3 regions of the Labrenzia sp. PO1 genome follow, and region 3 is predicted to be linked to each of the others. Evidence: riboswitches for the same ligand, from Rfam matches in the RefSeq annotation. Region 3 holds a riboswitch; each other region holds the start of a gene.
The links. Region 3 has a riboswitch for thiamine pyrophosphate ahead of HCG46_RS06985 (ABC transporter permease). Riboswitches for the same ligand answer to the same signal wherever they lie in the genome.

Region 1: it holds a riboswitch for thiamine pyrophosphate, as region 3 does, so the genes downstream of both, HCG46_RS02350 (hydroxyethylthiazole kinase) here and HCG46_RS06985 (ABC transporter permease) in region 3, are expected to answer to the same signal.
Region 2: it holds a riboswitch for thiamine pyrophosphate, as region 3 does, so the genes downstream of both, thiO (glycine oxidase ThiO) here and HCG46_RS06985 (ABC transporter permease) in region 3, are expected to answer to the same signal.

What each region holds. Positions count from the first base shown of each region.
Region 1 is NZ_JAAXCR010000001.1:492,170-495,438, reverse strand. It holds gene HCG46_RS02365 (DMT family transporter) at 1-555, shown strand, start outside; gene HCG46_RS02360 (hypothetical protein) at 787-1,194, opposite strand; gene HCG46_RS02355 (Lrp/AsnC ligand binding domain-containing protein) at 1,215-1,451, opposite strand; TPP riboswitch at 1,659-1,769, shown strand; gene HCG46_RS02350 (hydroxyethylthiazole kinase) at 1,838-2,611, shown strand; gene thiD (bifunctional hydroxymethylpyrimidine kinase/phosphomethylpyrimidine kinase) at 2,648-3,269, shown strand, end outside.
Region 2 is NZ_JAAXCR010000003.1:777,942-781,210, reverse strand. It holds gene HCG46_RS18470 (DUF6030 family protein) at 1-40, shown strand, start outside; gene HCG46_RS18465 (pirin family protein) at 9-944, opposite strand; gene HCG46_RS18460 (DNA topology modulation protein FlaR) at 1,091-1,615, shown strand; TPP riboswitch at 1,663-1,783, shown strand; gene thiO (glycine oxidase ThiO) at 1,945-2,922, shown strand; gene thiS (sulfur carrier protein ThiS) at 2,906-3,103, shown strand; gene HCG46_RS18445 (thiazole synthase) at 3,109-3,269, shown strand, end outside.
Region 3 is NZ_JAAXCR010000001.1:1,516,836-1,520,104, reverse strand. It holds gene HCG46_RS06990 (hypothetical protein) at 1-1,018, shown strand, start outside; TPP riboswitch at 1,100-1,206, shown strand; gene HCG46_RS06985 (ABC transporter permease) at 1,264-2,109, shown strand; gene HCG46_RS06980 (ABC transporter substrate-binding protein) at 2,132-3,073, shown strand; gene rpoH (RNA polymerase sigma factor RpoH) at 3,148-3,269, opposite strand, start outside.

The sequences.
Region 1 (3,269 bases), 1.0 Mb from region 3:
GTCGGCTTTGTCGGCATTCTGGTTGTGCTGTCACCGCATCTGGGTGACGCGGAGTTGGACAGCAACTCGATGATCGGGGCCCTGATCGGCCTGACAGGAGCCGGCTTTGCCGCGCTCGCCATGATCACCGTGCGCAAATTGTGCGAGACGGAGCGCACGTCCACGATCGTTACCTGGTTTGCGGGCATGTCGTCCGTATTGTCGCTGCTCACGCTGCCGCTGGGCTTTCTGCTGCCGGGTCAGGCCTGGATCATTCCGGACCTGCCCACGGCAGGTCTGCTTCTGCTGATCGGCCTTGCGGGCGGTGTCGGCCAGATCCTGCTGACGCAGAGCTACCGGTTCGCGGATGCCTCCACCATTGCCCCGTTCGACTATGTCAACATGCTGTGGGCGATCATTGTCGGTTGGGTGGTGTTCAGCGAAACGCCTTTGCCTGCAGTGGTGCTGGGGGCGCTGATCGTGATTGCCGCCGGTATTTTCGTCATCTACCGCGAACACAAGCTCGGGCTGGACCGGACAAAGGCACGCCGGGCGTCATCGCCCTCGCGTTCGTAGGGGGAGAGACAAGAGGGCAGGTCCCGCTGTCTTCCCCGTCATTCCGGACAAGCACAGCAATGCTGTGCACCGATCCGGAATCCAGACTTATTTCGCGCCTTAGGCGCGGCATTACACAAAGAGAGAAGAGTTCGCTTTGCTCACGCTGATGCGCTGGATCCCGGATCGGCACGCAGCTTTACTGCGCTTGTCCGGAATGACGGCGAATGCGGGTGGTTTCCGAAATCGGCCTTACTGCGACTTGTATTCGAACCGCTCAACAGCGCTCTTGGTGCCGTCCTTGAAGATCAGCTGCACGCTGATCGACTGGGCCGACCCCAGGGGCAGCTCCAGATAGGGCTTGTCCTTCAGAACGACATTCTGGTTGTCCGGGTCACAGGCTTCCAGTTGCCATTCCTGCTCAATCGGGTCGTCGTTCAATCCGTAGAAGACATAGTCGATGCCGCACTTCCAGGATTCCAGGTGGGTGAAATAGATCAGCTCCTGGCCCTGCCAGTCGCGGAATGACACCCAGTTGGCTTTGGTAAGGTCCAGGATCTGCTTGATCTGCTCCGGTGGCATGCCTTGCGCGGACGCGGTCGAGCCGATCGGAGCAAGAGCGAGGGGCAGGCAAAGGGCGGCGATTTTAATGAGTTTCATGGAAATTTCCGGGTCTGAGTTCAGAAGGCCTTGAAGGTAATGATGGTTTTGGTGTCCTGAATGCCGTCGATCGGGTGGACCTTCTCGTTCACGAAGTGGCCAATGTCCGAACCGTCGTCGACATAGAATTTCACCAGAAGATCGTAGTCGCCGGAGGTGGAGTAGACTTCGGACGCAATTTCCGCATCGGCGATCGCATTGGCGACCTGGTAGGTCTTGCCCAACTGGCATTTGATCATCACGAAAAACGGTACCATGGGGCGCTCCGGGCAGTTGGTGTTTGAAGGGGGTGAACGTGTCACCTGAACCATCAGCCGGGCTGTTCGGTCAGCCAAACATGCCGGGCAACAGATTCACGAAAGCAGACTAGGACATCGCCTATCTCCTCCCGCCAGTCAATTGCCGAGTAGTCGCTCTGCACAAGCCGGGCCTTGCAATCGCACGGCCGGCTTGTTAGCAGTGCAATCATCTCATGGGGGTGCCCGGCCATCCTGGACCGGGCTGAGAGGCGGCCTGCCAACTCCTTGAACCTGATCCGGCTGATACCGGCGGAGGGATTTGAGATCATGATGCACACACCACTCCCTTCAACACGTCCTTTCCGGAATACCGGCAACGGGCTTTCTGTCGCAGGAGAGCCGTCATGAGCCTTTCCGTTGCTGCTTCCACGCAAGCCCTGGCCGCCGAACAGGTCTTCACCCTTCTGGAAAGGGTGCGGCAGAAAACGCCGCGCGTTCACGCCATCACAAACGCGGTCGCCCAGAGTTTCACCGCCAATGTGCTGCTTGCGCTCGGCGCCGTTCCTTCCATGACCATCGCGCGGGAGGAAGTTGCGGCTTTTGCCGGCGGGGCTGATGCGCTGCTGGTGAACCTCGGCACCCTTGACGAGGAACGTCGTGCGGCCATTCCGCTAGCGATCGAAGCTGCCAGGACTGCCGGACGTCCGGTTTGTGTCGATCCGGTTTTCGTCAACCGGTCTCCCGTGCGCTGCGCCTATGCACGCGAATTGCTGGGCCTGAAGCCGGATCTGGTGCGGCTCAATCCGGAAGAACTCAACGCTCTCCTGCCGGAGCGGGCGGATGCCGATGCATTGATCGAGGCCGGAACGGTTTTTGCGGTCACTGGCCCGGAAGACAGGGTCGAGAGCCGCGGCGAGGATTTCCTGCTGCGCAACGGCGATCCACTGATGTCACGCGTGACGGCCACCGGCTGTGCCGGCGGTGCGGTTCTGGCGGCGTTCCTGAGCATCGAAAAGGACAGGGCGCTTGCAGCTGCTTGCGGACTGTCCGTCTTGAACATTGCCGGCGAAATCGCGGCTAGCCGGTCAGGCGGGCCAGGCAGTCTGGTGCCGGAGTTGCTCGACGCACTCTATTGCCTGACTGACCGCGACATTGAAGCCCGTCTCAAGACCGGCTGACGCAGCCTTTTCGGCATCTACTCCCAGGAGGTTCCCATGACCGCAATTGCGGTAACCATTGCAGGATCGGATTCCGGCGGCGGAGCCGGCATTCAGGCTGATCTCAAGACCTTTTCCGCAAATGGCGTCTTTGGTGCCAGTGTTATTGCAGCCCTGACGGCGCAGAACACGCTTGGCGTCAGCGCCATCCATGATGTGCCACCGGAGTTCGTGCGGGCCCAGATGACGGCCGTCTTCTCGGACCTTGCCGTCAAGGCGACAAAGATCGGCATGCTGTCGCGTGTCGATACGATCGAGGTGGTAGCTGAAGGACTTCGGGAACACGAGACAGGCCCGGTTGTGCTTGACCCGGTGATGGTGGCTGCCTCCGGTGACCCGTTGCTTGCCGACAGTGCGGTCGACACGCTGATTGCCTTGCTGCTGCCGCTGGCCGATATTGTTACCCCGAACCTGCATGAAGCTGCCCGCATGTTGCTGGGCGACGTCGCCGCGGACGAAACGCAAATGCAGGCGCAGGCAGAACGTCTGCTCGGTCTTGGAGCCAACGCGGTTCTGCTCAAGGGCGGGCACGGGTCTGGCGCGAATAGCGCCGATCTGCTTCTGGATCGCAACGGCAATGCGGTCTGGCTCAGGTCAGAGCGGATCAAGACCGACAACA
Region 2 (3,269 bases), on a different contig from region 3:
CTGGAGTGTCAGGGCCCCGGACGGTCAGGCAAGGGAATGAACTCTTCCGCATCGCCGGGTACCGTATCGAAACGGCCAAGACGCCAGTCTTCCTTGGCCTGCTCGATGCGCTCTTTCGATGAAGACACAAAGTTCCACCAGATATAACGCCGGCCGTCCATCGGTTCGCCGCCAAGCACTACGAAACGAGCCGGCACGGGAGACGTGTTTTCGATCACCAGATGATCACCCGGTTTGAACACCAGCAGCTGGGCCGGATCGAAATTCTGGCCGGCGATGGTGATCTGGCCCGAGACCGTGTAAAGGCCGCGCTCTTCCCATCCGGCATCCAGCGGGATCTTCGCTCCCGGTTCCAGCGTGATATCGGCATAGAACATGTCGGACGCTGTCTTTACCGGTGCCTTATGGCCATAAAGCTCGCCCGCGATAAGTTTGACTGAAGCGCCCTTGTCGGCAAATTCCGGCTGTTCTTCGGTGCCGTGGTGCTGGAAGGTCGGATCGGTCTCTTCCAGGTGTTTGGGCAGGGCCACCCAGCTCTGCAGGCCGAACAGGGGACGTTTTTTCTGCAGGCGTTCCGGCCTCTCACGTTCGGAATGCACGATGCCCTTGCCGGCGCTCATCCAGTTCAGAGCACCGGGGGCAATCGCAATCTCCGTTCCAAGGCTGTCACGGTGATACATCTCTCCTTCGAAGAGATAGGTCACCGTCGCCAACCCGATGTGAGGATGCGGGCGCACGTCGATACCGCCGCCGACCAAAAGTTCTGCCGGGCCCATCTGGTCGAAGAAGATGAAAGGGCCAACCATCCGCCGCCTGGCAGACGGCAAGGCACGTCTTACCGAAAATCCGCCGAGGTCGGATGTCCGTGGTACGATGATCGTTTCAATCGGGTCACAGCTTGCAGCATTTCCCGGTACGGGATCAGGGCAATTCAACCAGCTCATCTGCCTCTCCATCAAAGAACATTCTGTCTTGCAAACTAGATAGGGCCTGCGAAGCCGAAGTGTCCATTGAACAGTCTGTTTCGGGTTTTCATCCCCTGCACAATCTGTATAACGACCGGCCCTTCCTTGCTTTTGTTTGGTGCGACATGAAACGCGTGATGATCGTTGGCGGCCCGGGCTCGGGCAAAAGCACGCTTGCCGTTGCCCTTGGGTGGAAAACCGGACTGCCGGTCTATCATATGGACAAGATCCACTACCGCTCCGGTTGGAACGAGCGGACGCGGGAAGAGAAAGACCGGCTGACGCATGAGGTCCATCTGAAGGATGTGTGGATCTTCGAGGGCGGTCATTCAAGCACCTATGCGGAACGTATCGAACGTGCCGACACTTTCATCTGGCTCGATGTCCCGGTGACGCGCCGCATATTTCGAGTGCTGAAACGGTCGGTGAAATACAATGGGCAAAGCCGTCCGGATCTGGCCGAGGGCTGCCCGGAGCAGTTCAACTGGCAAACTGTTGAATTCCTGAGGTTCATCTGGCGAACGAGACACTCCGCCAGAGCCAAGCTGGAGCACATCTACCGCGAACCTCCGGATCATCTGAAAGTCTATCGGTTCAATACCCTTGCCGAAATCGACGACTTTCTGGCGCGCCCCTGGCAACAAGGATGAAGGCTCATCCTGTCTCTTGACAGGTGCGCCTGACGGGCGGCACAACAGGGGCTCACCCGGGGTGCCTCCAGAAGAGGCTGAGATACTGCTGGCGCACTTGCGCAGTGCAGGGACCCGACGAACCTGATCCAGGTCATGCTGGCGAAGGGAAGGTGTTCTTGGCCAGCTGCGTTCGCCACGGCAATGCTCCAACCCGGCCACCTTTCCAAGCCGAATGTCCGAAATGCGGGCCCTTTTCCGGTCCTTGCGGAGATCCGTTGAATGCAAGCGGGCTACCAGACATTCCGTGATGTCGAACGACTGACGTCCACCCTGGCAGGAGAGGCGGAATGAAGGTCGGTATCAAAGGGGCGGGTGTCGCCGGTCTGGCACTGGCACATGAGCTTGTCTCGCGCGGTGTGCGGGTGGAGCTGCTGGAAAAACACAAGGATCTCACAGCCAGTGCCTCCTGGCTCGCAGGCGGCATGTTGGCGCCATGGTGTGAGCGGGAAAGTGCCGAGGAAGATGTTCTGCGGCTCGGGCAAGCCTCCATTGGCTGGTGGAGCAAGGTCCTGCCGGGCCAGGTTTCGCACAATGGCACGCTGGTTGTTGCCGCGCCGCGCGATACCGGCGAGTTAAGTCGCTTTGCTTCTCGAACCAGCGGCTTTGCCTGGCTCGACGCTGACGCGCTGGGCGCACTCGAGCCGGACCTCGCAGGCCGATTTGCAAAGGGGCTCCATTTTGCCGGGGAAGCCTATCTCGATCCGCGGCGGGCCCTCACGGCATTGAGGGCAAAGGTGTCTGAAAGTGGTGCCAAGGTGAGGTTAGAGGCGCAGCACTTCACCGCGGCGACCGATATTGTCGCCGATTGTACCGGCATGGCCTCGCCGGATCCGCACTTGCGTCCCGTACGCGGTGAAATGCTGATCCTCCACGCGCCGGATGTCTCGCTTTCGCGGCCGGTGCGTTTTCTGCACCCGCGCATCCCGGTCTATGTCGTGCCTCGTGACAACGGTGTCTTCATGGTCGGGGCAACCATGATCGAAAGCGGTGACCAGGGAGCGGTCAGTGTTCGGTCCACCATGGAACTTCTAAATGCCGCCTACAGCCTGCATCCGGGATTTGCCGAGGCAAAGATCATCGAAACCGGGGTGGGCCTCCGCCCGGCATATCCAAACAATCTTCCTCGTCTCACGTTTACCGGCAACACGTTGTCAGTGAACGGATTCTACCGGCATGGTTTCCTGCTTGCTCCGCATTTTGCCATGGAAGCGGCAGACAGGATCATGCAACACCTTCAGGAGAAGTCCCTTGAAGCTAACCATTAACGGCGAACCTCAGGAAGTTGTCAGCGCGACGCTGGCTGCGCTTCTGGACGAACTGGCCTATGACCACGAGTTTCTTGCAACGGCGCGCAACGGCGATCTGGTTTGTGCTGAAGAACGAAGCGATTGCTTCCTTCAAGCTGGCGACCGTATCGAGATCCTGTCGCCGATGCAGGGAGGATGACGCCCATGTTCGAAGTTTATGGCGAAAGCGTTGCGTCGCGTTTCCTGCTTGGAACTGCCCAGTACCCATCACCCCAAATTCTGTCGGACGCGGTGAAGGTATCTGGGGCTGAAATTCTGACGGTGTCCCTTCGGCGCGAAACGGCAGGAAGTGGCGGAGGCGGCCG
Region 3 (3,269 bases):
GTTGCTGGTGCTCCTGGGCGCCGGAGCCTATTTCCTGATGCCTGCGGGCGATGAGACAGCCGACAGCGGCAACGTGCCGGTCGCGTCTTCTTCGCAAACGCCTGTCGATACGCAGCCGGACACCACGCCGGAGCCTTCGACCGCTGCCCCTGCCGGAGAAGGTGAAGAGCCTTCGAAAAACACCGACCGCCTGTTGAACGAAGGCGAGACGGATGTGGTTGCCCCGGATGCACGCACGGTAACGACGACGACGATTACCGGACAGTCTGATTCGCCTGCGCCGGCCGATACACCGCAGGTCGATACACCAGCTTCCGCTGCGCCCGAACCTTCCCAGCCGTCCATCGTGACGAGCGGAGAAAACGATCAGTCTTCTGCGACCACCGAAAGCCCGATTGCGGTGCCGGAAGACAATCTCTCGGCCATTTCGCCTGACGAAACTTCACCGGCTCCGTCCGCCACGGCGGCGGATTCCTCGGTGCAGCGCTCTATCCTTTACGAAGAAGGGGAAGAGTCCGGCGGTGCCGGAACGGCTGCGCAAGGCGCTGTCGTTTGGGGTGTCGATGAAGAAACGAATCTGGACGGCAAGGCTCTCGCGGTTCTGAGCGCCTCCATTGAAATCCCCGAGCGGGATGTGAAGGTCGACATTCGCATCAAGCCGAATGACGATACTTCCTTGCCCGCCAGCCATCTGGTCGAGATCAAGTACGAGTTCCCGGAAAACTTCGCTCCGGGTGACGTCGTCAACGTGCCAGGCCTGGTCATGAAGCCTACGGAAGAAGCTCGTGGCGATGCTCTGATCGGCGCTTCCGTGAAAGTGTCTCCGGGCTTTTTCTGGATTGCCCTTTCCAGCTTGCCGAACGAGCAGCAACGCAATCTCGCCCTGCTGCGTGAACGCGGCTGGATCGACATTCCGATGCTTTACGAAAACGGCAAGCGCGGCATCCTGACCCTGGAAAAGGGAACCGCCGGTGCAGAAGCCGTAGAAAAGGCGATCACGTCCTGGCAAGCCGGCTAAGCGCCAGCCTGCCGCCTTTCAAAATCTGAAGAAGCCGCCTCACGGCGGCTTGCCTTTTTCCGTCACACAAGGCATGGTCCGCCTTGGTCCGAGGGGTGTTCCGGTTACCGGAGCTGAGATGGCGTAATGCCGAACCCTTAGAACCTGATCCGGGTCATGCCGGCGAAGGGACGGAATCCTTAGCCTATTCCCGGATCTCCATTGTCATTTTCGGCTTGTCCGAAGACGGGAGATCCTATGCGTACTTGTCTGCGACCACTGCGGTCGCCGCACATCCGAATGCCGGTATCGGCTTTCATGCGTTCCTGTTGGCCAACGGCGGCGGGGGCTGCTGGATGATGGCGTTTGTGAAAGCTGTTGCCAGGACCATACTCGGCCTGCTGCTGACTGTCGCAATCTGGGCGGCTATCGTCCATGTGTTCGACACCCAGCATTATATCCTGCCGGGTCCGGACCGCGTCTTTACGGCCTTTGTCAAACACGCAGGCTTCCTTCTGCATCATGCCGGCATCACCGCCTATGAGACGGTGCTCGGGTTTGTGCTGGGGGCAGCCGCCGGGGCATTGCTTTCCGTTCTTTTGTGGCTGTTTCCGATTGCTGCAAGATTTGCCATGCCGCCCATTCTGGTGACGCAGGCCCTGCCTGTTTTCGCAATCGCGCCGATCCTGGTGCTCTGGCTCGGTTTCGGGCTGGCCTCCAAGATCGTCGTCATCATCCTGGTCATCTTCTTCACGGTCACATCGACGTTTTTCGATGGCCTGCAGCGGCTTGACCCGGGTTTGTGCGATCTCGCCCGGCTTTATCGTCTGTCTCGCCTGAAGGAACTCTGGTTCTTTCGCCTGCCGTCAGGCTTGCCGGCGTTTGCCTCCGGCCTGCGGGTGGCCGCGGTGTTCGCTCCCATGGGGGCGATCATCGGCGAATGGGCCGGGGCAAAAGGAGGCCTTGCCTTCATCATGCTTCAAAGCAGCAACCGGATGCAGGCGGACATGATGTTCGCCGCCCTGATCCTGCTCGCGGCGATGGTGCTGATCATGCGCTTTGCCGTGAACCATCTCACCCGACTTCTTGTTCCCTGGCAGCCGCTCACCTAGCTGCCGCTTTACGGAGGACCTTATGAAAAAACAAATCCTGTCACTAGCATTGGCCGCCGGGCTGCTGGCATCGGGGCCGGTACAGGCCAGTGAGAAACTGACCTTGCTGCTCGACTGGTTCATCAATCCGGATCACGCGCCGCTGGTAACTGCGCAGACCAAGGGTTTCTTCGAGGCAGAAGGCCTCGAGGTTGAGATCATCGAACCGGCGGACCCGGCGATGCCGCCGAAACTGGTTGCTGCCGGGCAGGGCGATATCGCGGTGTCCTATCAGCCGACGCTTCATGCGCAAATCGAGGAAGAGCTGCCGCTGAAATGGATCGGTACGCTGGTGGAGACGCCCCTCAATTCGCTCATCGTGCTCAAGGACGGCCCGATACAGGAACTGAAGGACCTCAAGGGCAAGAGTGTCGGCTTTTCCGTTTCCGGCTTCGAGGACGCGATGCTGGGCCAGATGCTGCGTTCGGCCGGTTTGACCATGGATGATGTGGAGCTGGTGAACGTGAATTTCGCGTTGTCAGGCTCTCTGCTTGCCGGTCAGGTGGATGCGGTGATCGGCGCATATCGCAATTTCGAGCTCACCCAGCTCGAAATCGAAGGCAAACCCGGCAAGGCTTTCTTCCCCGAAGAAAACGGCGTGCCGATCTTTGATGAGCTGATCTATGTCGTCAACAAGGACAAGACGGACGATCCACGCTTCGCCAAGTTCCTGGCAGCCGTGGAAGCGGCCACGATCTATCTGAGCAATCACCCGGAAGAAGCCTGGAATGCCTTCATAGAAGCGTATCCGAACCTCAATGACGAGCTGAACAGGCGGGCATGGTTCGATACGTTGCCGCGGTTCGCCAAGCGTCCCGCTGCACTTGATGAAGGCCGCTACCAGCGCTTTGCGGAATTCATGGCCGAAGCCGGTCTGATCAGCAAGGTCGTGCCGGTGGAGAGCTACACAGCCGAAATCCGCTGAACATCAGCTTAGGCAAAAGAAAAGCGCCGGAGCACAGCTCCGGCGCTTTTTTGGGTTCTCTTTGTCCGAGTGCCTCAGGCGGCGGGCTGGTCCATTGTCCGGGCGCTGTTGCGCACGGCTTTCTGAACCTTTTCGAAAGCGCGAACCTCGATCTGGCGGACGCGCTCGCGGCTGACGCCGAATTCGCCCGAAAGGT